DNA from 2 places in the Azospirillum largimobile genome. Region 2 is predicted to be linked to the other one. Evidence: predicted binding sites of a transcription regulator. Region 2 holds the regulator's gene; the other holds the start of a gene.

Region 1 (15,159 bases), 350 kb from region 2:
CCGACACCCGCGACCTGCCCGCCAGCGCCGGCGATCCGGCCAAGCCGATGCTACCCATGGGCGCCGTGCAAAGCCGCACCGACTTCGGCACTTTCGGCTATGGCGGCCCCTGCCCGCCGCAGGGCGACACGCCGCACCGCTACATCGTCACCGTCCATGCGCTGAAGGTCGACGGTCTCCCCCTGCCGGCCGATGCGTCGGGGGCCATGGTCGGCTTCAACCTGAACGCCGCCACACTGGCGAAGGCGACGCTGACCGCTCGCTACGGCCGTTGATCGACCGCCAGCCATCGCCATAGGATGGTGCCCATGGGTCCAAGCCTCCTCGCCCGCCTGTCCCGCTTCGCCGCCCGTGACCAACGTCCCGGAGCGGGCGACCGTCCGCACCGGCCGGAGCTGTGGGCCTTCGTCGCCCATGACTGCGAACGGTTGGCGGAGGTGCGGATCGAGCGCACCGCCCTGATCGCCGTGCTGGAGGGGGTCAAGGAACTGACCGACGCCGCCAGCACGACCCGCCGCTTCCCCGCCGGCACGGCCATGCTGCTGCCGCCGGGCTGGAGCGGGTCGGTGGTGAACGAACCCGGCACCGCCGGCCGCTACCGCGCCCTGGTGCTGGAGTTCCCGGCGGAGATGGTGCGGCGCCTGCTGCGCGCCCATGGCACCGAAGGGCTCTCTCCGCGCGCCCGGCCGGGCGACTGGCATGTCACCCTCACGCCGGCCCTGACCGACGCCATCCACCATGCCGCCACCGGACTGACCGCCGATCCGCCGCTGCCGCCCAAGCTGGCCGAGCATCGCTGCATGGAGGTGCTTCTGGCTCTGCTGGAAGACGGCGTCTGGTGGCTGGGCCCTGTCGCGCCGACCGGCACCGCCGATGCGGTGCGCCAGCTGCTGCGGACCCGGCCCGACGCCGCCTGGACGGCGGATGGCGTCGCCGACGCGCTCAACCTCAGCACCGGCACGCTGCGCCGCCGTCTGTCCGAGGAGGGCTGCTCGGTCCGCAGCATCCTGGTCGAGGAACGCGTCGCCCATGCCCGCGATCTTCTGGAACGCGAAGGGTTGAGCGTGCAGGAGGCGGCGGAGGCCTGCGGCTACACCAACCGGTCCCATTTCGCCCGGCGCATCCGCGCGGCCGTCGGCGTCAACCCGTCGGACCTTCGCGACCGCTGACCGGCGCCGTGCCGTATGCCCGCACCAGCGCCGCGACCGACTCGGCGATCACCCGCTCCGGATCTGCGGTAACCGGCAGGCCCAGCATGGTCGGCCAGAACAGCACCTCCTTCAGGCCACCCATCAACTGGGTCGCAGCCACATGCGGGTCGGGGGCGTTCAGGCGTCCGCGCGCATGCTGGGCGGCGATATAGTCGTCGAGCAGCGCATAGGCCTGCCCCTTCCCACCTTCCAGATAAATCTGCGACAGCTCCGGAAAGCGCTGATGTTCGGCGATGACGAGGCGCAGCAGCCCGCGCACCACCGGACGGCCCATATGCACCAGCAGCGACCTGAGGAAGGCGGGAAGCGCCTGCTCCGGCGGCTGGTCATGGCGAAGGGTCTGGTCGCCATCGCTGTGGAACCCTTCATACAGGCCCGAGACGACGGCCTGGAACAGCTCCCGTTTGCCGGGGAAATGATTGTAGACGGTGCGCTTGGAGACATTGGCATCGGCGGCGATGGCGTCCATCGACGACGCCTCGTACCCGTGGGTCAGGAAGGCGCGGGTCGCCGCCTCCACCACCGCATCCCGCTTCGCCGAACCGCGCACAGCATTCCCCTCTCGAGACATTGACATTCACCGGCCACCAAGTACACTGCACCGTGTAGTGTATTTGCTGCCGCAGGCTCCCAGGGTAATCCGCCCGGCCGCGGCACGGGAGGGGTAAAGCGATGAAACAGCGCAACATCGGCAGCATTCTCTCGGTTTCCGAAATCGGCCTCGGTTGCATGGGCATGTCGGAGTTCTACGGACCGACCGACGATGCCCAGTCGCTGGCGACGCTGGAGCGGGCGTTGGAACTCGGCGTCACCCATTACGACACCGCCGACATGTACGGCGGCGGCCACAACGAGTCGCTTCTCGCCCGCTTCTTGTCCGGCAATCGCGACCGGGTGGTGATCGCCACGAAGTTCGGCATCGTTCGCCAACCCGGCGAATACGCCCGCCGCATCGACACCAGCGCCGCCTATGTGGCCCAGGCCTGCGACGCCTCGCTGAAGCGGCTGGGGGTGGAGACCATCGACCTCTATTACGCCCACCGCCTGAATCCGGACATCCCGGTGGAGGAGACGGTCGGCGCCATGGCCGATCTGGTGAGGGCCGGCAAGGTCCGCGCGCTCGGCCTGTCGGAGGTGTCGGCCGCCACCCTGCGCCGCGCACATGCCGTCCACCCCATCGCCGCGGTGCAGAGCGAATACTCTCTATGGACCCGCGACATGGAGGATGCGGTTCTGCCGGCCTGCCGGGAGTTGGGGATCTCGCTGGTCGCCTATGCGCCGCTCGGCCGCGGCATGCTGACCGGTGCCGTCAGCAGCCCCGACCAGTTCGCCGAAAACGACTTCCGCCGAATCGCACCACGATTCGCCGGGGACAACTTCGACCGCAACCTAGCTCTGGTCGAACAGGTGAAGGCGCTGGCGGCGCAGAAGGGCTGCACAGCTGGACAGGTGGCGCTGGCGTGGCTGCTGGCCCAGGGACCGGAGATCCTGCCGATTCCGGGGACCAAGCGGATCAAATATCTGGAGGAGAATGTCGGTGCCGCCGCGGTGACTCTGAGTGAGGCGGAGGTGAAGGCGCTGGGTGACGCACTGCCGCCGGGAGTGGCGGCGGGCGACCGCTATACGGCGGAGGGGATGCGGGGGGTGAATGTGTAGGTAGCGTTTCTGGCGACGTTAGACCCCCACCTAACCTCCCCCGCTGGGCGGGGGAGGGATCGGAGCTTTGTCGACGTTCGGCGGCAGTCCCTCCCCCGCCCAGCGGGGGAGGTTAGGTGGGGGCATTCGCCCGCCGACACCTAACTACTTCGGCGTCCCCGACCACACCTGGAACTGCGTGGTCTCCAGCAGCATGTCGCTGTGTCCGAAGGCGGTCTTGAACAGCTTGCCCACGCCGGCCGTTCGCTGGGTCACCGCCACCAGCGTGCCGCGCAGCTTCAGATACTGCTTCGTCCCCGCCACCAGCGCGTCGAGCATGCCGAAATCCTCGTCCTTGCCGCGGTGGAGCGGCGGGTTGGACAGGATCAGGCCGAAGCGCTCGCGGGTGCCCAGCCCCGCCAGCCCGTCGCTCAGCACCAGTTCGGCATCCGGCACATTCTGGCGGGCGGCGTGCAGCGCCACCGCGTCGATGTCCAGCAGCGTCAGCGGCGCATCCGGCTGGCGTTCCCGCACCGCCCGCGCGATCACCCCGGCGCCGCAGCCGAAATCCAGCACGCGGGTGCCGGCGGCAACCTCCGGCAATACCTTCAGCAGGCATTCGGTACCGGCGTCCAGATGGCCGCGGGCGAACAGGCCGGGATAGGACACCAGTTCCAGTGTCCGGTCCGGCAGTGTCAGGGTGACGGTCTGCCGCCAATCCTCCAGCGCCCCCTTGGCCGGCGCGTCGGTGCGGCGGGTCAGCAGCAGCCGGGCGCGCCGCTTGATGATGAGGGTTTCCGGCTCTTCCGCCAGCCCATCGAGATGTTTCGGCGCGCTGGTCACACCCTCGTCGTTGCCGCCGGCGATCCACAGCGGCGCACCGGGGGCGAGGCGCGAGGCCAGCGCATGCAGCGCCATCTCGAAGCCGGCCCAGCCACGCGGCAGGCGCAGCACGGCGCCGTCGAACGGCCCCTCGGCCGGCCAGGGCGTCGCAGACTGCCCGCCGACAGCGAGCCGGTTCCACACCACCACCTCCGCCCCGCCGTCGCGGAGCACCTCGGCGATGGCGCCATCGCTGTCGAAGGCGACGAGAATCCGGCCCTGCGGCCGGATTTCGGACAGGGCTTCGGCGGCCACGGCGGCGACGGTCTGATCGCGGTCCGTGGCCCGGTTGTCTAGACGTGCCACCGGATCAACCCTTGTCCCGCATCAGCCGCGCCTTGTCGCGCTGCCAGCTGCGTTCCTTCTCGTTCTGGCGCTTGTCGTGCTTCTTCTTGCCGGTGGCGAGACCGATCTCGACCTTGGCGATGCCGCGGTCGTTGAAGTAGACGGACATCGGCACCAGCGTGACGCCCTTCTGCTTGATGCCGGCCGCGAGCTTGTCCAACTCGCGGCGGCGGACCAGCAGCTTGCGCGGACGCTTCGGCTCGTGCTGATCGACGCGACCGGCCTGGAGATATTCGGGGATGTACGCGTTGAACAGGTACAGCTCCCCACTCTTCAGGCCGGCATAGGCCTCGTTCACGCTGGCGCGACCGCCCCGCAACGACTTCACCTCGGACCCGGTCAGCATGATGCCGGCCTCGAGGACGTCGTCGATGAAGAAGTCGAACCGCGCGCGGCGGTTCTGCGCCGCAAATTTTTTCGCTTCCTCGCGCGTCGCCAAGTCTCTCTCCTATTCGGCCCGTTCTGTCTCTCAGGACAACAGGCCGGCTTTGGTCATGGCTCCACGCACGGCGGCACGGGCGGTCTCCGACGCCGAAACCAGCGGCAGGCGCACCTCGTCGCTGCCGAGGCCCAGCAGGCTGGCGGCGAACTTCACCGGGGCCGGGCTGGTCTCGACGAACATCGAGTCGTGCAGCGGCGACAGCACATCGCGCAGGCGGAACGCCTCCTTCAGGTCGCCCTTCGCCCAGGCGGTCTGCATGGCGGAGCACAGCGCCGGAGCGACGTTCGCGGTGACGGAGATGCAGCCCACGCCGCCCTGCGCGTTGAAGGCCAGTGCCGTGGCATCCTCGCCCGACAGCTGGATGAAGTCGGGGCCGACCTCCTGCAGCAGGCGGGACGGGCGGGACAGATCGGCGGTCGCGTCCTTCACGCCGACGATGTTGGGCAGCTTTGCAAGCCGCGCCATCGTGGCCACAGACATATCCACGACACTGCGGCCGGGAATGTTGTAAATGAAGATCGGCAAATCCGCCGCGTCATGGATCGCCTTGAAATGCTGGTACAGACCCTCTTGAGACGGCTTGTTGTAGTAGGGCGTGACCACGAGCGCCGCCTGGGCGCCAGCCTGCTTGGCATGGCGGGTCAGCGCGATCGCCTCGTCGGTCGAATTGGAACCGGTGCCGGCCATCACCGGCACCTTGCCGCCGGCCGCCTCGATGCAAAGCTCCACGACGCGGTTGTGTTCCTCGTGGGACAGGGTCGGCGACTCGCCGGTGGTGCCGCAGGGCACCAGACCGTGCGTGCCTTGGGCGACCTGCCACTCCACGAAGGACTGGAAGGCCTTCTCGTCCACTTTCCCGCCCTTGAACGGAGTCAGAAGGGCGACGATGGAACCGTGGAACATGGCTGCCTCCTCAGTCGGCTTAGCTGGAAAAAAGAGTTGCGCACATTATCCCTCCCCGCCGCCCTCGGCAAGAGCGCCCGGACCGCTGTTTTCGCGGGTCTCCTCACCCTTCTCGCCGCGATTCCCGGCGCCCTGCCCGCCGCAGCGCTGAGCGCGCAGGACATCGCGATCTATCGCGAGGCTTTCAAGCTCGCCGATAGCGACAGGCTGGCCGAGGCGCTGGCCACGGCGTCGCGTGCCCAGGACCCGTTACCGGCGAAGGTTTTGCGCTGGATGGCGCTCGCCAACCCCGGCGGCGGCAGCTTCTCCGACATCACGGCCTTCATCCGCGAGAATCCGGACTGGCCCAACATGGCGGCCCTGCGCCGTCAGGCCGAACTGGCGATGCCGGACATCCCGCCGGCCGAGGTGGTGGAGTGGTTCCGCCAGTCCCCGCCCCAGACCAGCGACGGCTTCGTCCGCTATGCCGACGCGCTGATCGCCACCGGCAGCGTGGAACGCGCCACCGGCCTGATCCGCAAGCAGTGGGCCGACGCCACCTTCACCCCGGATGAGGAGGCCACCTTCCTCGCCCATTACACCCCCTATCTGCGCCCGCTGGACCACAAGGCGCGCATCGACCGGCTGCTCTGGGCCAGGCAGGACGCGCCGGTGCGCCGGATGCTGCCCTTCTTCGACGAGGCCTACGACACGCTGATCGAGGCGCGCATCGCGCTGGACGGCGACAGCCCCGGCGCCGACGCGGCGCTGTCCCGGGTTTCCCCCGCCCTGCGCGACGATCCCGGCCTGATGTTCGACCGCGCCCGCTATCTGCGCCGCAAGGGCGACGATGCCAGCGCGCTGGAGATCATGGCCCGGGCCGGCACCGACCTCGGCCGTCCGCAGGCCTGGTGGCCGGAGCGCCATCTGCTGGCCCGCCGGGCGATGGAGCGCGGCGACTTCAACCTTGCCTACCGCCTGGTCAGCACCCATGGCATGAGCGAGGGCAGCGCCTTCGCCGACGCGGAGTTCCTGTCTGGATTCATGGCCCTGCGCTTCCTCGACAAGCCGTCTGAGGCCTTCGCCCATTTCCACAAGCTCTACCGCTCCGTATCGGCCCCCATCAGCAAGGCGCGCGGCGCCTACTGGTGCGGCCGGGCGGCGGAGGCGCTGGGACAGACGGAGCCGGCACGCGACTGGTACGCCAAGGCCGCGACCTACCCCACCACCTTCTACGGCCAGCTGGCCTTCCGCCATGTCTCCAACGGGGCGGTGACCCTGCCGACGCCGCCATCGGTGTCGAGCGCCGACACCTCCGCCTTCAACCGGCGCGAGGTGGTGCGCGTCGCCCGCCTGCTGGCGGAGATCAGTGGCAGCACCGACGAGCGGCTGGGCAGCTTCGTCCGCCGCATCAGCCTGGATGCAAAGTCCCCCGCCGACTATGTTCTCGCCGCCCGGCTGGCGAGCGAGGTCGGCCGCCGCGATCTCGCCGTCGCCGCTGCCAAGGACGCCGCCCAGAACGAGGTGTTCCTGGTCGATGCCGGCTACCCGATGATCGACGCCCGGCCGGCGGCGCCGGAACTGGCGCTGGTCCACGGCATCATCCGGCAGGAGAGCACCTTCAACCCGAACATCGTCTCGTCGGCCGGTGCCCGCGGCCTGATGCAGCTGATGCCTGCCACGGCGCAGCTGGTGGCGGGCAAGCTGGGCCTGAAGCACACGCAAGCCCGGCTGACCACGGACCCCGGCTACAACGTCACGCTGGGCTCGGCCTATCTGTCGGAACTGATCGACCGCTTCAACGGCTCGTGGGTGCTGGCGATCGCCGGCTACAACGCGGGACCGAACCGGGTCCGCCAGTGGCTGCAGACCTATGGCGACCCGCGGACGGAAGCGGTGGACGTGGTCGACTGGATCGAACTGATCCCGATCTCCGAGACCCGCAACTATGTCCAGCGCGTTCTGGAAGCCGTTCAGGTCTATCGCACCCGCCTGAGCGGCGACCAGACGGAGCCGAATCTGGACAGGGATCTGCGTCGGTAGGGCGTCGCGGTGGCCCCCTCCCTCGCAAGCTGACATGCCTTAAACAAAAAGGCCCCGCCTCCTTTTCGGGAGGCGGGGCCTTTCATCCGACATTCGCTGTCGTCACTCCGGAGTGGAGGCTTCGCCATCGGCTTCCGGGGTGCCCATCATGGCGTCGGCGACCAGACCGGCGTTGCCGCGGATCTTGGCCTCGATCGCATCGGCCATCTCGGGGTTGTTGCGCAGGTAGGTCTTGGCATTCTCGCGGCCCTGGCCGATGCGGGTGCCGTCATAGCTGAACCACGCACCCGACTTGTCGACCACACCGGCCTGGATGCCGAGGTCGAGCAGCTCGCCGACCTTCGACACGCCCTCGCCGTACATGATGTCGAACTCGACCACGCGGAACGGCGGGGCCATCTTGTTCTTCACCACCTTGACGCGGGTCTGGTTGCCGACGACGGTGTCGCGATCCTTGATCGCGCCGATGCGGCGGATGTCGAGACGCACGGAGGCGTAGAACTTCAGCGCGTTGCCGCCGGTCGTCGTCTCCGGGTTGCCGAACATCACGCCGATCTTCAGGCGGATCTGGTTGATGAAGATCACCAGGCAGTTCGACTTGGAGATCGAGCCGGTCAGCTTGCGCAGCGCCTGGCTCATCAGGCGGGCGTGCAGGCCGACATGGCTGTCGCCCATCTCGCCTTCCAGTTCGGCGCGCGGCACCAGCGCGGCGACCGAGTCGACCACCAGCACGTCGATGGCGCCGGAGCGCACCAGCGTGTCGGCGATCTCCAGAGCCTGCTCGCCGGCATCCGGCTGGGAGATCAGCAGCTCGTCGATGTTGACGCCCAGCTTGCGGGCATAGGACGGATCGAGCGCGTGTTCGGCGTCGACGAAGGCGCAGGTACCGCCGGCCTTCTGGGCCTGGGCGATGGCGTGCAGCGCCAGCGTGGTCTTGCCCGAGCTTTCCGGCCCGTAGATTTCGATGATGCGGCCCTTCGGCAGGCCGCCGATGCCCAGCGCGATGTCGAGACCCAGGGAGCCGGTGGAAATGACCTCCGTCTCGACCAGGTTCTCACGGGCGCCGAGCTTCATGATCGAGCCCTTGCCGAACGCGCGTTCGATCTGGCTCAGGGCGGCATCGAGCGCCTTCTGCTTGTCCATGGAATCCTTCTCGACCAAACGAAGCTGTGCGGACGACATGCCCGGTACCCCTCTCTTAGAACACACGGTCGGCGCTCTTGCAACGAAGCTGAATGTACTCTCTTCGTTCTCATTTGCAAGGGCTGATGTTGCCGGTGTGTTCCTATCTTACGGGGGTGCCCAAGCGGCTCTTTAAGGCGGTTCTTGGTGGCGGTTCAGGTCTCTCACCGTGCGTCGCGGATGACCTCCTTCACCTTGGAGGCCAACTGTTTCAGCGAGAAGGGTTTGGGCAGGAAATGGGCGACTTCGACGCCGTCGATCTCGCCCAGACGGTCCTCGGCATAGCCGGAGATGAAGATCACCCGCATCTCCGGTCGCAGTTTGCGGACATGGCGGGCCAGCGTCGGGCCGTCCATCTGGGGCATCACCACGTCGGTGATCAGCAGGTCGATGGACGCGCCGTTTGTCTCTATCTGCTGCAGCGCCGCCTCTCCGTTCTTCGCCTCCAGCACCTGATAGCCCTTGTTGCGCAGGGCGCGGGCGGAGAAGACGCGCACCGCGTCCTCGTCCTCGACCAGCAGGATGGTGCCCGTGCCGGTCAGGTCGCTGCCGCGGCGCTCACGCGGCTCCGCCGTATCGACGGGGCGCAGTTCGCCTTGATGGTGGGGCAGTAGGATGGTGAAGGTCGTCCCCTCCCCCACCGCCGAATCGACCAGCACGAAGCCCCCGGTCTGCCGCACGATGCCGTAGACGGTCGACAGGCCGAGCCCCGTCCCCGACCCGACCTCCTTGGTCGTGTAGAAGGGCTCGAAGATGCGCTGCAGATTCTCCCGCGCGATGCCGCAGCCGGTGTCGATCACCTCGATGGAGACGTAGCTGCCGGGCGGCACCGTCTCGTGCTCCCGCCGTTCGGGCTGGGTCACGACGTTGTTGGTGGTGTTGATGGTCAGCTTGCCGCCGCCTGCCATGGCGTCGCGGGCATTGACCACCAGATTGATGATGACCTGCTCCAGCTGGTTTTGATCGACCTTGACCAGTCCCAGGTCGCGGCCGTGGATCATCTTCAGTTCGATGTTCTCGCCGATCAGCCGGCGCAGCAGGTTCGCCAACTCCGCCAGCACGTCGGTCACGTTGATGACGCGCGGCTGCAGGGTCTGTTGGCGCGAGAAGGCCAGAAGCTGCCGCACCAGGTTGGCGGCGCGATTGGCGTTCTGCTTGATCTGCATGATGTCGCTGAAGGACTGGTCGCCCGGCTTGTGCCGCAGCAGCAGCAGGTCGCAGAAGCCGATCATCGCCGTCAGCAGGTTGTTGAAGTCATGGGCGACGCCGCCGGCCAGCTGGCCGACCGCCTGCATCTTCTGCGACTGGGCGAACTGGGCCTCCAGGCTCTTGCGCTCGGTCATGTCGATGAAGTGCAGGATCAGGCCGACGCCCAGCCCATTCTTCTCGGCCTGCCCATTCTTCTCGGCCTCGCCGCGCCCGTCCGTGCGCACCGGGTTGGCAAGGCGCCGGGCATAGAGCTGGGCCGTCAGTTCCCGGCCGCCGGACAGCCGGACCTCCAGCGGATGGGCCGGATCGGCGCCGCCCTGGACAGACTTCAGCCGGGCGGTCACCGCCTCGCGCTCCGCCGGGACGATCAGGTCGGCCATCGGGCGATTGATGACGCTGCCGGCCTCGCTGCCGATCAGCGCCAGGAATGCCTCGTTGCATTCGGTCAGTTGCCCGGTCTCGTCCACCAGCGCGATGCCGATCGGCGCATCCTCGAAGAAGCGTTGGAACCGCTGTTCCGACAGGCGCAGAGCCTCCTGCCATTCCCGTTCGGGCGACAGATCGCGCACCACCGACCGGGTGTGGATCGTCCCGTCGTCGGCATGCACAACGCTCTGCGCCACCGCCACCTGGAACCGGCGGCCGCGCAGCCCCACCATGGTCAGTTCGCCGCGTTGCTCGCCGCCGCCATGGTCGAACAGATCGTAGGGTGCCGCGGACTGCGGCGGAGCGGCCAGAATGCCGTGAAGGCATGCCTCCCCATCGGTCAGATCGCCGGGAAAAGCCTCCAGCCATTGAGCCAGGGTTGCGTTGACGAACAGGAACTGGCCGTTCTGGTCCACGGAAAAGAAGCCGACAGGCGCATGTTCCATGAAATCGGCGAGCTTGGCCTGCTCGCGCAGCATCACATGCTCCAACTCGCGCCGGGCGGTGATGTCCTCGATCCGCCAGTGGACGGAGCCGGCGAAACCGGGCACCGGCTGGCCCTGCACCTTGCGCCATTCCGGCGGATTGTGGTCCAGCGCCGGGATCGCCAGTTCGGCGGACGCCGCGGCCCCCGCCCGCACCCGTTCGCGCAGGCGGCGAAACTCGCGCGCGCTGTCGGGATCGTCGGAGAACTGGCGTGCCAGCGCATCCAGCGGCCGTTCGCCGCGGCGCCAGCCGGCAAGCTCGCGGAAGGCGGCATTGACGAAGACCACATCATCGGCACCGTCGCAGACCAGCTGTCCCGCCGGCATGCCTTCCAGCGCCCCGCCCAGCAGTGCGCCGATTCGCGCCGACCGCCGGACGACGGCGATGCTGCGGCCGATCAGCAGGGCGACGCCCGCTGCCGCCAGCACCGCTCCCGTCCATCCGATCTCTTCCCGGTCCAGCAGAAGGCCGGCGGCCAAGACCAGCAGCCCGGCCGGCGCCAGACAGTACTGGAGCAGCATCAGGGGCCCGCCGGACGGTGCCGCGCGGTTGGCTGCGTTGCGCGAGGTGTCGGAAAGGGAAGTCGAATCGTCCACCAGATCTCCAGGCACCAGAACCCCAAGCCCCCAATGTCATTGCGCGCGAAGGTCAGTCGTTCCACCTGGTGCCGTCAACCGTTCCAGGCGCGCATCAGTTGCGCAGCGACCGCCCTTTCAGCTTGAAGACATAGGTAATGACTTCGGCGACCGCCCGATAGTGCTCGGATGGAACTTCCTCGTCGATATCGCATGCGGCATAGAGCGCACGGGCGAGAGGCGGGTTTTCTATGACCGGGACATTGTTCGATTCGGCGATCTCGCGAATCTTGAAGGCGACCTGATCGACGCCCTTCGCCAGCACCAGCGGCGCGCCCATCTGGCTGGGATCGTATTTCAGGGCCACCGCGAAGTGGGTCGGGTTGGTGACCACCACGTCGGCGTTGGGCACCGCGGCCATCATGCGCTTGCGCGCGCGTTCGAAGCGGAGTTGGCGGATGCGGCCCTTGACGACGGGATCGCCTTCCTGCTGCTTGTGCTCGTCCTTCACCTCCTGCTTCGTCATCTTCATCTTTTTGTCGAACTGGGTCTTCTGCCACAGGAAGTCTCCGGCGGCGATGAAGGTCAAGACCACGAGCACCCAGATCAGCAGGCGGTGCGCAAGGCTGTCGATCTGCAGCAGCATCGCGAACATGTCGATGCCGATGAAGGTCTCGACACCCGCGAACATCGGCTTCAGCGCCATGAAGGCCACACCGCCGACCACCGCCAGCTTGGCGATGCTCTTCAGCAGTTCCACGCCCTGACTGGCCTTGAACAGGTTCAACAGGCCGGGCAGCGGGTTCAGCTTTTCGAACTTTGGCGCGATCAGCGTCCAGGACACGTGAAAGCCGGTCTGCCCGATGGTGGACAGCACTCCGGCCACCACGAACAGCAGGATCGGCAGCCACAGGGCCCACATGGCATCGGCCATCACCCGGAACAGCAGCGCCCCGACCCCGGCGCGGTCGAACGTGAACTGATCCAGATTCTGGAAATAATAGTTCAGGCGGAAGACCATCCCCTTCATCGTGCCGGGCAGGATGGCGACCAGCACGACCAGCATCGCCGCGACCATCAACCAGTTCGCGGCCTCGCGGGTCATCGCGAACTGGCCCTGTTTGTGGGCCTCGTCGAGCTTCTTGGATGTCGGGTCCTCTGTTTTGGAGGACTCGTCCGCATCTTCCGACATCGGCGTCCTCCCTCTACAGAGGCTTCAGCAGTTCGATGAAGCTGGATTCGAACCGCGACAGCCAGAACAGCATCATGGCGCCCAGGGTCAGCCCGAACAGGAACAGCCCCATCAGCACCTGGACGGAGGTGAAGATCTGGAACACCTGCACCTGCGGCGCCAGCTTGTTGAGCAGGCCGAGCGCCAGCGCGAACAGGATGCCGGTGATCAGGAAGGGGGCCGACATCTGCACCCCAAGCAGGAAGGTCTTCGACACCAGCTGCCCGATCACGTTGGCCATGTCGTCCACCGGAATCGCCGCCCCCGGCGTGAAGGTGGCATAGCTGTCGACCACCGCCATGATCAGCAGATGGTGCAGGTCGGTCACGAACAGCAGGAGCAGCCCCAGCCAGCCCATCAGCGCGCCCGGCAGCGAGCCCGCAGTGGCCAGCGCGGGGTTGAAGATCTGGGCGTTGGCCAGGCCGCTCTGCAGGCTGATGATGGTTCCGGCGACTTCCAGCGTGCCCATCAGCAGCCGCGCGATGGTGCCGAGGAAGATGCCGATCGTCATTTCGCCCGCCGCCAGCACCAGAAGCTGAAAAGGACTGCCGGGCATCGGCGGCAACTGCGGCCGGATCACCGGCGCCACCAGCACGCTGACCGCGAGCGCGAACAGCAGACGCGTGCGGGGGGTGATGAAGGCGTCGCCGATGGTCGGCATCACGCTGAAGGCGGTGCCGACCCGCAGGAAGACCAACATCCAGACGAAGATCTGTTCGCCCAGAAGCTGCTGGAGAACGTTCATCCGCCCGCCGCGGCCGCGGTCGGCGCCGGGGCCGGCGTTATGCCGGTGCCGGGCGTGAAGGGTGCGCCGCCATTGTCGTGGGCGCCGACGCCGATGGCAACGATGCGGTCGGCGACCTCATGCTCGAAGAACTCGGTCAGCTTGCTCAGCATGAAGGGCATCAGAAGGATGCTCAGCCCGAAGACCAGCATCACCTTCGGCACCATGGCCAAGGTCTGCTCGCTGATCTGCGTGACGGCCTGGAAGATCGAGATCACGGTTCCGAGAAGCATCATGATGATGAGAATCGGCCCGCACACGATCACCAGGGTGACGATCGAGGTGCGGCAAAGCTCGATGACTTCGGTCTCGCTCATGACGATGGTTGCTTCGGTGCGGGCTGCTTCGATGCGGTTGTGAAGGACGGCCGGCCGTCACATCGGCATGCGCAGGATTTCCTGATAGGCGTTCAGGACCTTGTCGCGCACGGCGGTGACGGTCTGCAACGTCACCTCGGCGTTGGTCACGGCCTGGACCACATCGTTCAGGTCCGCCTTGCCGACGGAGGCGAGCGCCGACATGTCCTCGCTCTTCTTCAAGGTGCCGATGCTCTCCTTGGCCGCCTGTTCCAGCACATCGCCGAAAGAGGCGCCGTCGCGCGCGGCAAGGCCGGGGCCGGTCGTCTTGGCGGCGGTGGTGGCGTAGGCCGCGGCGGCGTTCAGCGGATTGATCATGGCGGCGGTTCCGGTCGGTCAGGGGAGATGGGGCGGCTGGGCGGGAGAAATCAGGTGCGCAGGATGTCGATGGTGCGGGTCAGCATCTGGCGCGCGGTGTCGATGGCGGACAGGTTCGCCTCGTAGCTGCGCTGCGCCTCGCGCATGTCCATCGCCTCGACCACCGAATTGACGTTGGGCAGCAGGACATAACCGTCGGCGTCGGCCGACGGGTGGGACGGGTCGTAGCGGCGCTGGAAGTCGCCCTTGTCGACGCCGACCTTGGCGACGCGGACCTTGTCCACGTCCATAGCCCGGTCCAGCTCGTTCTTGAAGATCACCGTCTTGCGGCGATAGGGCAGATCGCCCGGCGTTTCCGCCGTGGTGTTGGCGTTGGCCAGATTCTCCGAAATGACCTTCAGGCGCGTGCCCTGCGCCTTCAGGCCCGAGGCGGATACCGCCATCGACTTGTAGAGATCCATCGCACCGCCTCCTCAAACGCCCGCAAACCCTGCGGCCGGCAGCCACATGCCCGCCCGGCCCGAACCCGGCCCGAACCCGAAGGCCGGTCAGCCGCCGGAGCGGATCGCCGACTTGATCATCGTGACCTGCTTTTTGTACAGGTTGGTGATGGTCTGGTAATCCATCGCGTTCTGGCCCATCCGCATCATCTGGTCTTCCAGGACGACGTTGTTTCCGTCCGGCGCCGTCTCGTACGGGTCGCGCACCTTCTGTTCCTTGGCAAGACCGCCGGGACCGCGGGTGCCGGCCAGATGGGACGGATCCGTCGCCGCCGGGGTCAGCCGCCGGTTGTCGCTCAGCGCGTCGCGGAAGCTGAAGGGCTTCAGGTCGCGGCTCTTGTACTCGGGCGTGTTGGCATTGGCGATGTTCTGCGAGATGACTTCCTGACGCTGGGTCAGCCAGTCCATCTTGCGCGACATCAGCTTGAAGATGCCGAGATTTCCGAGGTCCATGGCCCTGATCCCGTCCTTGATGCCTCCGGTCACGCCGACCGACGCCAAACCTCCGGCCCAAACCTTCGGCAGAATAGCCATTGGAAGGCCGCACTCCCGATGGTCGCCCGTTTGCGTTAACGAAGGATGAATCCCGGCAATCGCGAGTCGCACCGGCAGACCGCCTTTACAGTTCGTTAAGCCTACCGGTCCAGGATGC
Region 2 (15,159 bases):
TGGCCGGCGGCCTTCTGGGCGGCGCGCATCTCTTCCAGTTCTTCCGGGCTGCAGTAGCAGCGATAGGCCTTGCCAGCGGCAAGCATCTGGTGCGCCACCTCGGCATGGCGGTCCTTGCGCTCGAACTGGCTGACCGCGTCGCCATCCCAGTCCAGACCCAGCCACTGCAGACCGTCCAGGATGGCGTCGACCGCCGCTTGGCTCGAACGTTGCCGGTCGGTGTCTTCGATCCGCAGCAGGAACTTGCCGCCGGTGTTGCGGGCGTACAGCCAGTTGAACAGGGCGGTGCGGCCACCGCCGATGTGCAGAAAGCCGGTCGGCGACGGAGCGAAGCGGGTGACGACGGTCATCGGTCTCTCAATTTCCGGTTCGGCGCTGGTAAGATGCGCCGGTGGTTCGACACCGAGGTTTAACACAGCCACCGGGTTGGGAGGCAATGCGATGCGCGCATGGACGGTCGTTGAGGAGTACGCGGGCGGCATCCCTGCGCCGGAAAGCCGTCAGCGGTGACGGTCGCCGGCTGGCCCGAGGAGGAGACGGAGGGTCCGGTCGGGGCCGGTGGGCGGTGGCGACGCCTGTGGTTCCGCATCGGGAGGCGACTCGCGGCCCTGGCGGAGGCGGAGGGGGACCGCTGGGTTCTGTGGCTTCCCGTCGCCTTCGGGGCGGGCGTGTCGCTGTATTTCGGGCTGATGCGGGAGCCGGACTGGTGGATCGGGCCTGCGGCTTGCGGCGGGTGTGCCGCGCTGCTGCTGGTCCTGCGGCGCTGGTTCGCGCTGTTCGGCGCGGCGATGGCGCTGCTGATGGTGGCGGCGGGGTTCCTGGTGGCGCAGGGGCACAGCGCATGGGTGGCGGCGCCGGTGCTGACGCGCGTCGTCACCGGTGCGACCATTACCGGCCGCGTGATGGCGGTGGAACGGCGACCAGGTGCCACCCGCATCACGGTGCGGGAACCGACGGTCAGCCGGCTACCGCCTGAGCAGACGCCGGCCGCGTTGCGTATCCGCCTGCCGGACCGCCATGCGGCGCCCGATCCGGGATCGGTGGTGCGGCTGCGTGCCACGCTGCTGCCGCCCCAGGCGCCGGCCGAGCCGGGCGCCTTCGACTTTCAGCGGCGGGCCTGGTTCATGGGGCTGGGTGGGACCGGTTTCGCCACCGGTGCGGTGGAACTGGTCGAGGCCCCGCCGGTCACGGGCTGGCAAGTGGTGACGGTGGCCTTTGAGCGGGTGCGCGGCGCGATCGCCGAGCGGGTGGCTGCCACCATCGACGATCCGGTGGAGGCGAGGGTCACCACGGCTTTGCTGAATGGGGAGCAGTTCGGCATCCCGGACGGGACGCTGGAGGATTTCCGCAACAGCGGGCTGGCGCATCTGCTGTCGATCTCCGGCCTGCATGTGGGCATTGCCGCCGGCATTCTGTTCTATGTGGTCAGGGCCTTGCTGGCGCTGGTGCCCGCCATCGCCTTGCGTTGGCCGATCAAGAAGATCGCCGCGCTGTTCGGCATCCTGTCGGCCTTGGCCTATACGCTGCTGGTCGGGGCGCCGCTGCCGACCGTACGGTCGGTGTTGATGACCGGCATGGTGATGGGCGCGATCATGCTGGACCGCCACCCGCTGAGCATGCGGCTGGTCGCCTTCGCCGGGCTGGTGACCATCGCCATGGATCCGGAGGGGATGCTCGGCCCCAGCTTCCAGATGTCCTTCGCGGCGGTGGTGGCGCTGATCGCCGCCTTCGAGCGCGGCAGTTCGCGGCTGGCGAAATGGCGCAGCGAGGCGGGATGGTTTCTGCGTGGTCTGCTCTATGTCGGCGGGATACTGCTGACCAGCGTGGTGGCAACGCTGGCGACGCTGCCCTTTGCGCTCTTCCATTTTCAGCAGATCGCCTTTTACGGCGTGCTGTCCAACCTGATCGCCATTCCGATCACCTCGTTCTGGGTCATGCCGTGGAGCTTGATCGCCTACGCCCTGATGCCCTTCGGGCTGGAGGCGCCGGCGCTGATCGCGATGAACTGGGGCGACCGGGCGGTGATCTGGACCGCGGAGTTCTTCGGCCGTCTCCCCGGGGCCTCCCTGACCATGCCGGCGATGCCGGTGGAGGGGTTCGTGGCGTTGGTGCTGGGCGGCATCTGGCTGTGCGTCTGGACCCGGTGGTGGCGCTGGCTGGGGCTGCTGCCGGTCCTGGCAGGGCTGGCTTCGCCGGCGTTCGTGACGCGGCCGGACGTGCTGGTCGCGGGGGACGGGAGCGTGATGGCGGTGAGGATGCCGGATGGTCGCCTCAGCGCCTCGGGCAAGACCGGGGGCCGCGTGATCGAGACATGGCGGGAGCGCGATGGCGAGCGCTCGGGAGCCGATCCTTGGCCGGCGGCGGGGGGGTGGAGCGAGGGAGAGCGGTCGCTGAGCTGCGATGCGCTGGGGTGTCTGTACCGGGTCAAGGGAAGGACTGTCGCCCTTCCGCGGTTGCCGGATGCGCTGGACGAGGATTGCGGGGCGGCCGATGCGGTGGTGACGACGGCGGTGGCGCGGGGATGCCGGGCCGGGGTCGCGATCGACCGTTGGGCGCTGCGGCACGAGGGGGCGCATGCGCTGAGGGTGACCGCGGCGGGAATAGAGGTGGAGACGGTGCGGGGGCTGCGGGGAGAGCGGCCCTGGACCGGGGGGAGGTGAGGGGCGTGGGGAGTGCTGTTGCCCCCACCCTAACCCTCCCCCGCTTTGCGGGAGAGGGAACTCCGCTGATCTGCCGCTCACTCCCTCTCCCGCGATCGGACCAGCCTTCGGCCGGCCGAGAGCGGGGGAGGGTCGGGGAGGGGGGCGAAAGGGCCTCAGTACTTCCGCACCAGACCGACCAGCTTGCCCTGCACGCGGACGCGGTCGGCGCCGAAGATGCGGGTTTCGTAGGCGGCGTTGGCGGGTTCCAGGGCGATGGTGTTGCCCTTGCGGCGCAGGCGCTTCAGCGTCACCTCGCCTTCGTCGACCAAGGCCACGACGATGGTGCCGTTCTCCGCCGCATCGCAGCGCTGGATGATGACGGTGTCGTGGTCGAGGATGCCGGCCTCCACCATCGAATCGCCGGAGACTTCCAGCGCGTAATGATCGCCGGCGGTCAGCATCGAGGCGGGGATGTCGACGAAGGCGCTGTTGTCGCGCAGAGCCTCGATCGGCGTGCCGGCGGCGATGCGGCCATAGAGCGGAAGCTGCACCGTCTCGTTCGCCGCTGCCGGGGTGGGCGCGGGCGGAGCGGTGTCGCGGCCGGCGAAGGCGAAGTCGCCCTTGATGACGTTGGGCTGGAATTTCGGCTTGGGCGCGGTGCGGGAGCGGGCGGCGTCCAGGCCTTCCGGCAGGCGGAGAACCTCCAGCGCGCGGGCGCGGTGGGGCAGGCGGCGGATGAAGCCGCGCTCTTCGAGGCCGGTGATGAGGCGGTGGATGCCCGACTTGGACTTCAGCCCCAGGGCGTCCTTCATCTCGTCGAACGACGGCGAGACACCGCCCTGGCCGAGCCGTTCGTGGATGAACAGCAGCAATTCGTGCTGCTTGCGCGTGAGCATGGATGCCTCCCGGCCGTCGCCAGACTGAAGATGGAACAAAAACTAAACGTTGCTCCATGTTCTAGTTTGGTTCCTGCCGTCCGTCAAGCCCCCCATCGGCTTCTTTTAGAACTTGAGTGGAACATTCGGAACGCCGTGAAACAGTTTTCCGGGTGATGTTCAACTGTTCAACCCGCCGTCCAAACGCTGTGTTCAAGTCTAGATGCTGAGCGCTCCATCGGTCAAAGGGAGCACGGTCACCATGGCGCCGGCCGGCTCCGGGTCGGCGTTGGGCGGGCGTGGGATCAGGCAGTCGGCCTGGGCGTAGAGCGTGGTGATGGCGCTGTCCTGCCGGGCGAAGGGCGTGGCGGTGAGGACGCCGTCCGGTCCGGAAGCCAGGGTGGCGCGCAGATACTCCTCGCGGCGGTCGTTGGCCTTCAGCGCGACGGTCAGCCGGGCGCGCAGCGGCGGCCGGTCGTCCTCTGGCGGCAGCCCCTGCAGCAGGCGCAGAACCGGGCGCAGAAACAGGACGGCGGTGACGCCCGTCGATACAGGATTTCCGGGCAGGCCGAGCAGCGGCACCCCGCCGGCCCGGCCGAACATCAGCGCCTTGCCCGGCCGCATCGCCACGGTCTGAACCTCCAGCGCCACCCCCCGGTCGGCGAGAACGTCCCGCACGAGGTCGTAGTCGCCATGGGCGGCACCGCCGGTGGTGACCAGCAGGTCGCAGCCGACGGCACCTTTCGCCATGGCGGCGACGCTGTCGGGCGTGTCCTTCGCGACGCCAAGATTGTGGGCGAGCCCGCCCTGGGCGGTGACGAGCGCGCAGAGGCCGAGCGCGTTGGTGCTGACGATCTGGCTCGGCCCCAACGGATCGCCCGGCAGGGCGATCTCGTCGCCGGTGGCGAGGACGGCGATGCGCGGCCGGCGATGGACCGACAGCCAGGGCACGTTGCCGCCGGCTGCCAGCGCGATGTCGCGCGCGGTCAAACGACGGCCCTTCGGCAGGAGTTCCTCGCCAAGGGCGAAATCGAAGCCGGCCTGACGGACGAAGCGCCCGGCGGGGACGGCGCGGCCGATGCGAACCGTCGCGTTGTCGGCGCTGCAATCCTCCTGCATCACCACGGCGTCGGCGCCATCTGGCAGAGGGGCGCCGGTGAAGATGCGCACCGCTTCGCCCGGACCGACGCTGCCGCCGAAGGCATGGCCGGCGGAGGATTCGCCGATGCGGCGCAGGGTGACGGGGGTTTCCGCCGTGGCTGCGGCGATGTCGGCGGAGCGGACCGCCCAGCCATCCATGGCGGCGGCGTGGAAGGGGGGCTGGGTCAGCCGGGCGACCACCGGTTCGGCCAGCACGCGGCCGAGCGCGTCGGGCAGGGCGACCACCTCCGCCGGCAGAGGGGCGAAGGCCGACAGGATGCGGGCGCGCGCCTCTGCGACGGAGATCATGGCGTCAGGCCCCAGCCGACGGCGTGGTAGCGGCAGTGCCCCATTCGCCGCTCTTGCCGCCGGCCTTGTGCAGCAGGCGGACGTCGGTGACGGTCATGCCGCGGTCAACCGCCTTGCACATGTCGTAGACGGTCAGGGCGGCAATGGTGACGGCGGTCAGCGCCTCCATCTCCACGCCGGTCTGGCCCTTCAGCTTGCAGGTGGCGGTGACGTCCACCGCATTGCGCGCCGGGTCGCAGGAGAGGTCGACCTTGACGGAGGTCAGCATCAGCGGATGGCACAGCGGGATCAGGTCCGGCGTGCGCTTGGCCCCCATGATGCCGGCCAGCCGGGCGACCGACAGAACGTCGCCCTTCTTCACCCCGCCCTGCATGATGAGCGCCAGGGTTTCCGGCTGCATCAGCACGGTGGCGACAGCGGTGGCGGTGCGTTCGGTGTCCGCCTTGTCGGAGACATCGACCATCACCGCCTTGCCCTCGGCGTCGAAATGGGTGAAGCCGCTCATGCGACGGTCTCCCGCAGGGGTTTCTCCATGAAGACGCTGACGCCGTTCTCTTCGTAACAGGCGTAGGGGCCGCGGTCGGTGAAGCCGGCCTTGCGGTAGAGCCCCAGCGCCTCGTGCTGGTGGATGCCGGATTCGAGCAGCAAGGCGGTCAGCCCTTCCGCCCGCGCCTGCTCCTCCAACCGGGCGAGCAGCCGGTCGCCGATGCGATGGCCACGGGCGGCGGGATCAACGAACATGCGCTTGACCTCGCCATAGCCCGAGGGATCGACGCGCAGCGCGGCACAGCCGACCGGAACGCCGTCCTTGCGGGCGACGAAGAAGCGCAAGTCCGGCGCCTCCAGCTCCGCGATGTCGAGGAGGTGGCAGGTGTCGGCCGGATAGAGCTCCAGCAGATAGCGGTCCAGCGCGGCGACCAGCGCGATGACCTGATCCTGGCGCGGGCTTTCCGCGGCGATGGTGATGTCCGGCATGGGCTTAGACCGGAGCCAGCAGGGCGCGGGTGGCCGTGGTCACGTCGGCCTGCCGCATCAGCGATTCGCCGACGAGGAAGCAGCGCGCCCCGACCTTCGCCATGCGCGCCAGATCGGCGGGGGTGTAGAGCCCGCTTTCCGCCACCAGCATGCGGTCGGCCGGCACGTTGGCCGCCAACTCCTCCGTCGTCGCGATATCGACGGCGAGCGTCTTGAGGTTGCGGTTGTTGACGCCCAGCAACGGCGTCTTCAGCAGCAGCGCGCGGTCCAACTCGGCGCGGTCATGCACCTCCACCAGCACGTCCAGCCCCTGGGCGATGGCGGCGTCCTCGATCTCCGCCGCCTGGGCGTCGGACAGCGAGGCCATGATGATGAGGATGCAGTCGGCACCCAGCGCGCGGGCCTCGACGATCTGGTAGGGATCGACCATGAAGTCCTTGCGCAGCACCGGCAGATCGACGGCGGCGCGGGCGGCGACCAGATACTCGTCCCTGCCCTGGAAATAGGGCTCGTCGGTCAGCACCGAGAGGCAGCTGGCCCCGCCGTCGCGATAGGCGCGGGCCAGGGCCGGCGGGTCGAAGTCGGCGCGGATCAGGCCCTTGGACGGGCTGGCCTTCTTGATCTCGGCGATCAGGCCGTAGCGCCCGGCCTCCACCGCGGCGCCAAGCGCCCGGATGAAGCCGCGCGGCGGGTTGGTTGCGTTTGCGGCCTTGGCCGCGGCCTCCACCTCCGACAGCGGGCGGGCGGCCTTGCGGGAGGCGACCAGCGCGCGCTTGTCGTCGTTGATGCGGGTCAGAACGTCGCTCATCAGGCCACCGCCTCGTTGGTGATGGCGACCAGCCGGCGCAGGCGGTCGCGGGCGCCGCCGCTGTCGATGGCGTCGGCGGCCATGGCGACACCCTCCTTCAGCGTCGCGGCCTTGCCGGCCACCAGCAGGGCGGCGGCGGCGTTCAGCAGCACGATGTCGCGATAGGGGCTGCGCACCCCGTCGAACAGGGCGTGGATCGCCTCGGCGTTGACCTGGGCGTCGCCGCCCTTCAGGTCCTCGATCCGGGCGCGGGGCAGGCCGGCATCCTCCGGCGTCACCTCGAACACCGTCACCTCGCCGTCCTTCAACTGGGCGACGGTGGTGGGGCCGGTGGTGGTGATCTCGTCCAGCCCGTCGGAGCCATGGACGACCCAGGCACTTTCCGAACCGAGCCGTTGCAGCACATGGGCCAGCGGCTCCACCCACTGCCTGGAGAAGACGCCCAGCACCTGCCGCCGGGCGGTCGCCGGGTTGGCAAGCGGGCCCAGCAGGTTGAAGACGGTGCGGGTGCCGAGTTCGACGCGGGTCGGGCCGACGTTGCGCATGGCGAGGTGGTGGCGCGGCGCCATCAGGAAGGCGATGCCGGCATCCCACAGCGCCTTGCGCACCAGCGCGAAGTCGCAGTCCAGGTTGACGCCCAGCGAGCCGAGCACGTCGGCGGCACCGGATTTCGACGAGATGGCGCGGTTGCCGTGCTTGGCCACCGGCACGCCGCAGGACGACACCACCAGCGCCGCGGCGGTGGAGATGTTGTAGGTGCCGGCCCCGTCGCCGCCGGTGCCGCAGGTGTCGATGGTGCCGGGAGGCGCATCGACCGGAATCGCCTTGGCGCGCATGACGCGGGCGGCGCCGGCGATCTCGTCCACCGTTTCGCCGCGCACGCGCAGCGCCATCAGGAAGCCACCCATCTGCGACGGGGTGGCGTTGCCGGACATGATGATGTCGAAGGCGAAGCCGGCCTCGGCCTCGGTCAGGGCGGCGCCGGTGGCGACCTTGCCCAGGATGGCCTTCATATCGGACAGATCGCCGCTCATGCCGCGTTCTCCAGGGACGCGGCTTCCGGCCGGGGACGGGTCAGATCCAGGAAGTTCCGCAGGATCTTGTGGCCGTGCTCGCTCTCGATGCTCTCGGGGTGGAACTGCACGCCGTGGATCGGAAGCTCGCGGTGGGCCAGCGCCATGATCAGGCCGTCGGCGGTCTCGCCGGTCACCTCCAGGCAGGCGGGCAGCGTGTCGCGCTCGACGATCAGCGAGTGGTAGCGGGTGGCTCGGAACGGGCTGGGCAGGCCGGCCAGGACGCCGCGGCCCTCATGCCGCATGCTGTCGACCTTGCCGTGCATGGGAACCGGCGCGCGGATCACCCGGCCACCGAAGGCCTGGCCGATCGACTGGTGGCCGAGGCAGACGCCCATCAGCGGCAGGCGGGCCTTGGCGGCGGCGTCGATCAGGGGAAGGCAGATGCCAGCGCGGTCGGGATCGCAGGGGCCGGGAGACAGCACGATCCCGTCGGGGCGCAGAGCCATCGCCTCATCGACCGTCAGCGCGTCGTTGCGGCGGACCTGCACGTCGGCGCCAAGCTCGCCCAGGTAATGGACGAGGTTGTAGGTAAAGCTGTCGTAGTTATCGATGAGCAGCAGCATGCGCCTTCCGCCTTCCACCTTCGCCCGGGTCGTCGAGGCCGTTCCGCCCCTGTTCCAACGATGGACACCCTAGCCGCTGAGGGGGCGGATTTCCAGCCTCCGCGCAGAACTCCGCGGCATCAGCGGCAGTCAAGCTGCGGCAGGGTCTTCGGATCGTCCGACACGGTGCCGCGGATATCGGTTTCCAGCGTCAGGGTGCAGCGGCGGATCTGGCGCGGCAGGTCGGCGGCGAGCGTCGCCTGGGTGTTGCGGTAGCGGCAGACCAGGAAGACGTTTTCGCGGCGCGAACCTGAGAACTCCCAGACCTGGACGATGCTGCGCCCCCGCCGCACCTCGCGGTCGGGGGCGAGCGTCGCGGGCGCGGCCGAGGTCATCTGGCTGGCGCGGTCGCCCTCGACGATGGAAATGCCGGCGAAGCTGTGGCTGTCGCGGCCCGGGTAGGGCGACCAGCCGCCGGGGGCTTCGGGCTGCGCCTGGACCGTCAGGCTGGTTGGGCAATCCAACCCGTTGGCGGCCGGCGCCGGTGTCGCGGCGACGGTCGAAATCAGAACGGCGATGACAAAGATGGGACGCATGTGGAGGACTCTTCGGGCGGACTCTTGAGGACGGGCTCGGCCGGACAGGACGCTGGCGGCGTGACGGCAATTTGCACCGATTGGGCGATTGCGGTCACGACGGCAGGGTGCCACTGTGCGGCGCCCCGGTCGCAGGATGGACGTCGTCACCATGGCCCGCAAGGCGCCTTCGAAAGCCCGCAAGTCTCCGCTTCCCCCCTTCCTGTCCAACCCTTTCGTCCTGGCGCTGGCGGCCGTCGCCGCGGTGTTCGCCGTGGCAATGGGGGTGGCGACGCTGACCGGCGGCGGCTCCGGTGGAAGGGCCGGCGGCGAGGCGGCCAAGCCGGCGCCGGTGCAGCAGGCGACCCAGCAGGCGGGTGTGCCCCAGGCGGTGCAGCCTCCGTCGGTACCCCCGGCCAAGGTCGAGCCACCTGCCGCAGCCTCGCAGCCGGCCGCGCAGGCGGGCACGGAAAGCACGGGCCAAGCGGCGGCGGAGAAGCCGGCACCCGCGGAGTCCCGACCGCCGGCCACGGCGGTGGCGATGCTGCCGCCGCCCGCTCCGCCCAGCCAGCCGCCGGTGCAGGCCCCTTCGGGCAACGCCGCGCTGTGGCGCAAGAACGCCCTGCCGGCGGAGGTGCCCCAGGGCAAGCCGATCATCGCCATCGTCATCGACGACATGGGGCTGGACCGGAAGCGCTCGACCCGGATGGCGGGGCTGCGCGGACCGCTGACCTTGTCCTGGCTGCCCTATGCCCGCGACCTGCAGGTCCAGGCCAAGGCGGCGCGGGCCAACGGGCACGAACTGATGCTGCACATGCCGATGGAACCCAGCGTGAAGGCCGATCCGGGACCGAATGCCCTTATGGTCTCGCTCGACCGGGGGGAGATCGTGAAGCGGGCGCGTGCGGCGCTGGACAGCTTCGACGGCTATGTCGGGGTCAACAACCATATGGGAAGCCGATTCACAGCCGACCGGGCCGCGCTGGCGCCCGTGCTGGGTGAACTGCATCGCCGCGGCCTCCTGTGGCTGGACAGCCGGACCACGCCCAACAGCGCAGGCATCGGGCTGGCGCAGGAGCTGAAGATGCCCTGGGTCGGCCGCGACATCTTCCTCGACAACCAGGAAACGGTGGCGGCGGTGAAGGCCCAGTTGGCGAAGACGGAACAGGTGGCGAAGCGGCAGGGCTATGCCGTCGCCATCGGACACCCGCATGATGCGACAATCGATGCCCTGGCGTCCTGGCTGCCGGAGGTGCAAAAGCGTGGCTTCGTTCTTGTCCCGGTCAGCGCGGTGGTGCGGACGCACCATGCCGGCGGCTGACCCGACCGTGAGGGGAGCTCCGTGACGATGGCCGATGCATACAAGGTGGATGGGATGACCTGCGGCGGCTGCGCCCGCTCCGTGTCCAACGCGATCACCAAGGCGGCGCCCGGAGCGGTCGTGACGGTGGACCTTGCGGCCGGCACCGTTCTGGTGGACGGCGGCATCCCGGTGGAGGTGGTGCGGCAGGCGGTGGAGGCCGCAGGCTTCGATTTCGGCGGTGCCGCGGCCTGACGCCGACCCGGTGCGCCGAGTCTGGTACGTCGCGTCTGGTGCGGCGCAACAAAACCGTTTTCAGATTGTGGATATTGCGGGATACTCGGGCCGACGCGATTCGTGCCCGGAGGTCCCGATGCCGCTTTATTCCTACCGCTGCAAAGCCTGCGACCATGGCTTCGAGACCCTGGTGCGCTCCGGAGAAACGCCGGCCTGTCCGTCCTGCGGCAGCGTCGACCTGAGCCGCCAGCTGTCGAACGTGGCACCGGAGGGCAAGTCTGGCGCCATCGTCCAGTCGGCCCGCCGGATGGTGGCGAAGGAAGGGCACTTCAGCAACTACGCTCGGGCGGAGCGGCCGAAGGGGTGAGGATGGGGGGCATAGGCCCCTCCCAAACATTGCAGTTGCGTCTTACGCGTGTGGGCTTGGTTGGCGATGGCCGGATGGCGGACCGTAGGCACGCTGAGAGCGGGGGGGCTGGGTCAGGGCATCGAAGCCGATATTCTCCGAAGCAAGCCCTCACACATCCACCACCATATGCGGCCGGAACGCCCCCTCCAGCGTCAGCAGCAGGTGCAGGTAGACAGCCACCTTTCGCGCACGATCGGTGTTGCGGGACAGGCAGTCGCGCAGTTGTTCGGCCAGCCGGGCGGTTTCCGCGTCCAGTTCTGGTGCGGCGGTGGTGATGGCTTCGACGATATGCTCGGGACCGACGGGAAGCGGGGCAGCCGGGTCCTTCAGCAACGCTTCGGCCAGCGCCTCTTCATCATGATGGACCGGAGGCGGTGTCGCCGGCGCTGGCGGGGCGCGCCGGGACAGATGGCTGCGCAGATTGTCTTTCAGCAGCGACCGCTGACGATCGTCCAGCCCGTCGAACTGATCGACCTCGTCGAACAGAAGATCGTACAGGCGCCGGCGCTGCGGATTGGGCGGGCTATGGTCACGCCGTTCCTGCTCGCGATCATGCCGTTCCTGGCGAGAGTTGCGGCGGCTGTTGCGGTCGGTGGCGCTGCCGCTCCGCTCGACGCCCGCGGTGCTGCGGACGCTGAATTCCGGCGGACCGATGCCGCGGCTGGATGTGAGATTGCCGGACATGAGCCGCCTCCCGGGACATGTATTCCCTGGCGATCGAGTCTGGCAGAGCCGGCGCTTTCGTCAACGCGAAAGCGCCGGCTTTTTTGCGTCAGTCGCCGGCCCCAGCCCCGACCGCGTCGTCGGTGGCGCCCGGCTTGCTCTTGCCGAAGCCGATGGTGGGGAAGACGTTGATCAGCGCGGTGATGAAAGCCGCCAGATAGGGCAGCGACTGCACCACCAGCAGGCCCGACCACATGAAGGCGTCGCGGTTCTCGTGGCCGAAGACCATGACGATTGCCAGCGCCGCACCCCACAAGGACACCAGCAGCACCAGTTCCTCACGCGCCATCAGGAAGGCCTGCATCAGCGCCGGCTGGTTCTCGCACTTGGGCGTGCGGACGAAGGGGCGGCCGGAAGTGAAGATGCCCAGCCACATGGCGCGGCCCACCGTGTGGGTCAGGGCCATGCCGGCCACCGCCGCGCCGACCTTGTCCCAGAAGCCGCACCTCACCCGCGCCTCGTAGAGCCAGAGCGACGCGCCGACCTTGAAGGCGAAGACGCTAAGCGTCGGGATCATGAAGACGTTGGGCGGGAACTCGAAATATTTCGGGAAGGCCATCAGGCCGATCGACCACAGGATGCCGGCGATGCCGAAGATCATGTGGGCGGCGTCGGCGAACCAAGGCAGCCAGCCGGTGATGAAATGATACTTCTGGCCGGCGGTCAGCTCCTTGGCGCCCGGCGACAGCTGCCGCCAGTGATGCTTCAGGATCTGCACCGCGCCGTAGGCCCAGCGGAAGCGCTGGGTCTTGTAGGCGGAGAAGCTGTCGGGAACCAGGCCCTTGCCGTAGCTCTCCGGCATGTAGACGGCCTCATAGCCATGCTCGAACAGGCGCAGGCCGAGGTCGGCGTCCTCGGTGATGCACCACTCGCCCCAGCGGCCGACCTTTTCCAGGGCCGACTTGCGGATGATGGTCATGGTGCCGTGCTGGATGATCGCGTTGCGCTCGTTCCGCTGGATCATGCCGATGTGGAAGAAGCCGGCATATTCCCAGTTGGTCATGCGCTGGAACAGGTCGTGTTCCCACTCGCGATAGTCCTGCGGCGACTGGACGAAGCCGACCTCCGGCCGGTTGAAGTGCGGAATGGTCGCCTTCAGCCAGTCGGGATGGACCTGATAGTCGCTGTCGATGACGGCGATGTGCTCGGCATCGGGCGCCGTTTGCGCCAGACCGAAGTTCAGCGCGCCGGCCTTGAAGCCGGGCCAGTTGTCGAGGTGGAAGAAGCGGAACTTCGGTCCCAGCTTCTTGCAATACTCCTCGATCGGGCGCCAGACCGCCGGGTCCTTGGTGTTGTTGTCGAGCAGCAGGACTTCATAATTCGGGTAGTCCAGCCGGGCCAGCGCGTCCAGCGTCTCCATGACCATGTGCGGCGGTTCGTTGTAGCAGGGCACATGGATCGACACCTTCGCCGCGTTCGGCAGCGGGGCGGCGGAGCAGGGGACGAACTTGCGCTTGAACTTGTGCTGCCAGACGACCTCCGTCAGTTCCATGCCGTCGATCAGCATGACCGCGAACAGCACCAGCTGGCAGAAGATCAGCAGGCCCCAGGCGATCTCGGTGGTGAGCGCAAGGCCGGCGGCCGAGGCCGCGCTGACGGTGAAGACCAGGACGGAAGCGACCGCCTGGATCAGCGCACCGTAGAAGATCTGCCCGCCGATCTTCAGGTCGCTGCGGCGCCACAGGAAGAACACCAGCGGCAGGAAGCCCAGCGCGACGGCGGTGGCGCACTTGACCTCCCAGTTGCGGATCTCCTGCACCCCGCCGATCATCGGGAATTTCGGGTTGCGCTGGTAGTCCCACAGGCCCCAACTGGTGCCGGCCGTGCCCTCGATCTCCCGCTTCCAGGGCTGGTCGAAGGCCTCCATGATGAAGTAGTCGAGCTTGTTCTGCGCGGCGACGTTCAGGAAGTTGCGGATGAACTTGGCCTGATTGACCTGGCTGGCTTCGGCGCCCCGGCGCCACGGGCCGTCGGCCGGCCAGCCGATCTCACCGATCAGGATGTGCTTGTTGGGAAACTTCTGCTTCAGTTCGTTGTAGCGGAACATGGCGTAGTCCACCGACTGGTCGACCGGAACGCCTTCCCAATAGGGCAGCAGGTGGACGGCGAGGAAGTCCACCGCTTCGGCCAGTTCCGGGTTCTTCAGCCAGACGTGCCACGGCTCGGCGATGGAGACCGGAACATTGACCTTCTTCTTCACCCGCTTGACGTACTCGATGGCCTGCGGAACGGTCAGGTCGGCGCGCAGGATCGCCTCGTTGCCGACCAGCACGCGGCGCACGTTGCTGTTGGCGCGCGCCAGCTTGATCAGGCCGGCAAGTTCGGGCTCGTCGATCTCGGGCTTGCCGGCGGTCCAGGCGCCGGCGGTGACCGGCAGCCCGTGCTTGGCGGCGATGGCGGCCACCATTTCGGAGCCGTCGGTGGTGGAATAGGTGCGGACGGCCTTCACCGCGCCTTGCAGCGCGGCCATGTCCTTTTCGATGTCCTCTGCGGTTGCCTTGTCGCCCTTCGACGGGCTTTTGTCGGCGTGGAAGGGGGTATAGGCGACGCCGGTGATGGCGCCGGCCCAGGACCGTTCGTCCACCGGGCGGTTCCACAGCGCCCAGAGGGCGACGTTGCCGAGGATCACCAGAATCAGAACCGCGAAGGCTGATTTGCGCATGTGGGTCGTTCCCGCTCGCCGCACCAGAAAACATGGATACGGCCCGGAAAATGGCGCAAGGCGACTGGTGCCGCCCCGACCATGACCCGGACCGAACTCAAACATCGTCCAACGAATGCCGCTGCGCCGTATGGCCGGCGCGCACGGCCTTCTATACAAGCTTCGCGGTTGCCCCGCCACTGCCGGCTATAACAGAGCAGCGTCCGGATTATTCCCGGGTGCCGCCTCTGCCGAACGCCAGGAAGGAGTGAAGCATGTTTTCCCTTAACGAACGGCTACAGGCCGACACCCGTCACGTGACCGATCTTGGGCTTTGCCGGGTGTTGCTGATGAACAACGCCTTGTGGCCCTGGCTGATCCTGGTGCCGATGCGCGGGAACGCGGTCGAGATCCACCGGCTTGACGAGGCGGACCAGACGGCCCTGATGCGGGAAATCGTGCTCGCCTCACGCGTGGTGGAGCGGCTGTTCGCGCCGGACAAGATGAATGTCGGGGCGCTGGGCAACATGGTGCCGCAGTTGCACGTCCATGTGATCGGCCGCAAGCGCGGCGATCCGGCTTGGCCCGGCCCGGTCTGGGGCTCCGGCCATGCCCGGCCCTACGAACCGACGGAGGCCGCGGCGCTGGTCGACCGGCTGGCGGAGGGATTGCGGAAAGACGCGTGAACTTTGCCGTGTCGGAGGTGTTGGTGTGGTCAACCAACTTTACGGGAGACCGCTGCCATGGCCGACCAGGACCGCTCGAAAACCGTGACCTCCGACGCGCCGTCGGACGCCGCCCAGCGAATCGAGGACAAGCTGGTCGACAAGACCGGCAAGGCCTCCGGCGATCCCGACAAGCCCGTTCAGAAGAAATGGGAGGAGATGGGCGAGCGCGAGGAGATCAT

What was found. The regulator LexA, encoded in region 2, represses DNA repair genes until DNA is damaged. The targets are predictions, from matches to a motif close to ATGTTCTANTTTGGTTC.
Region 1: recA (recombinase RecA) is a predicted target of LexA. The motif match lies at 8,676-8,692, and genes of this name have one in related genera.

Annotation. Positions count from the first base shown of each region.
Region 1 covers NZ_CDRMUA020000001.1:1,361,292-1,376,450, forward strand. The annotation lists gene ACWPKK_RS06305 (YbhB/YbcL family Raf kinase inhibitor-like protein) at 1-275, shown strand, start outside; gene ACWPKK_RS06310 (helix-turn-helix domain-containing protein) at 309-1,169, shown strand; gene ACWPKK_RS06315 (TetR/AcrR family transcriptional regulator) at 1,141-1,761, opposite strand; gene ACWPKK_RS06320 (aldo/keto reductase) at 1,884-2,867, shown strand; gene ACWPKK_RS06325 (methyltransferase) at 3,012-4,034, opposite strand; gene smpB (SsrA-binding protein SmpB) at 4,039-4,512, opposite strand; gene dapA (4-hydroxy-tetrahydrodipicolinate synthase) at 4,543-5,418, opposite strand; gene ACWPKK_RS06340 (lytic transglycosylase domain-containing protein) at 5,455-7,440, shown strand; gene recA (recombinase RecA) at 7,543-8,622, opposite strand; gene ACWPKK_RS06350 (ATP-binding protein) at 8,787-11,339, opposite strand; gene flhB (flagellar biosynthesis protein FlhB) at 11,434-12,510, opposite strand; gene fliR (flagellar biosynthetic protein FliR) at 12,524-13,294, opposite strand; gene ACWPKK_RS06365 (flagellar biosynthetic protein FliQ) at 13,291-13,650, opposite strand; gene fliE (flagellar hook-basal body complex protein FliE) at 13,708-14,007, opposite strand; gene flgC (flagellar basal body rod protein FlgC) at 14,058-14,468, opposite strand; gene flgB (flagellar basal body rod protein FlgB) at 14,556-14,960, opposite strand.
Region 2 covers NZ_CDRMUA020000001.1:1,008,282-1,023,440, forward strand. The annotation lists gene gltX (glutamate--tRNA ligase) at 1-350, opposite strand, end outside; gene ACWPKK_RS04645 (ComEC/Rec2 family competence protein) at 507-2,660, shown strand; gene lexA (transcriptional repressor LexA) at 2,816-3,538, opposite strand; gene ACWPKK_RS04655 (molybdopterin molybdotransferase MoeA) at 3,737-4,966, opposite strand; gene moaC (cyclic pyranopterin monophosphate synthase MoaC) at 4,971-5,471, opposite strand; gene ACWPKK_RS04665 (GNAT family N-acetyltransferase) at 5,468-5,941, opposite strand; gene trpC (indole-3-glycerol phosphate synthase TrpC) at 5,946-6,749, opposite strand; gene trpD (anthranilate phosphoribosyltransferase) at 6,749-7,783, opposite strand; gene ACWPKK_RS04680 (anthranilate synthase component II) at 7,780-8,388, opposite strand; gene ACWPKK_RS04685 (STY0301 family protein) at 8,508-8,963, opposite strand; gene ACWPKK_RS04690 (divergent polysaccharide deacetylase family protein) at 9,100-10,263, shown strand; gene ACWPKK_RS04695 (heavy-metal-associated domain-containing protein) at 10,291-10,497, shown strand; gene ACWPKK_RS04700 (FmdB family zinc ribbon protein) at 10,616-10,846, shown strand; gene ACWPKK_RS04705 (hypothetical protein) at 10,997-11,572, opposite strand; gene ACWPKK_RS04710 (glycosyltransferase family 2 protein) at 11,661-14,273, opposite strand; gene ACWPKK_RS04715 (HIT domain-containing protein) at 14,528-14,938, shown strand; gene ACWPKK_RS04720 (hypothetical protein) at 14,996-15,159, shown strand, end outside.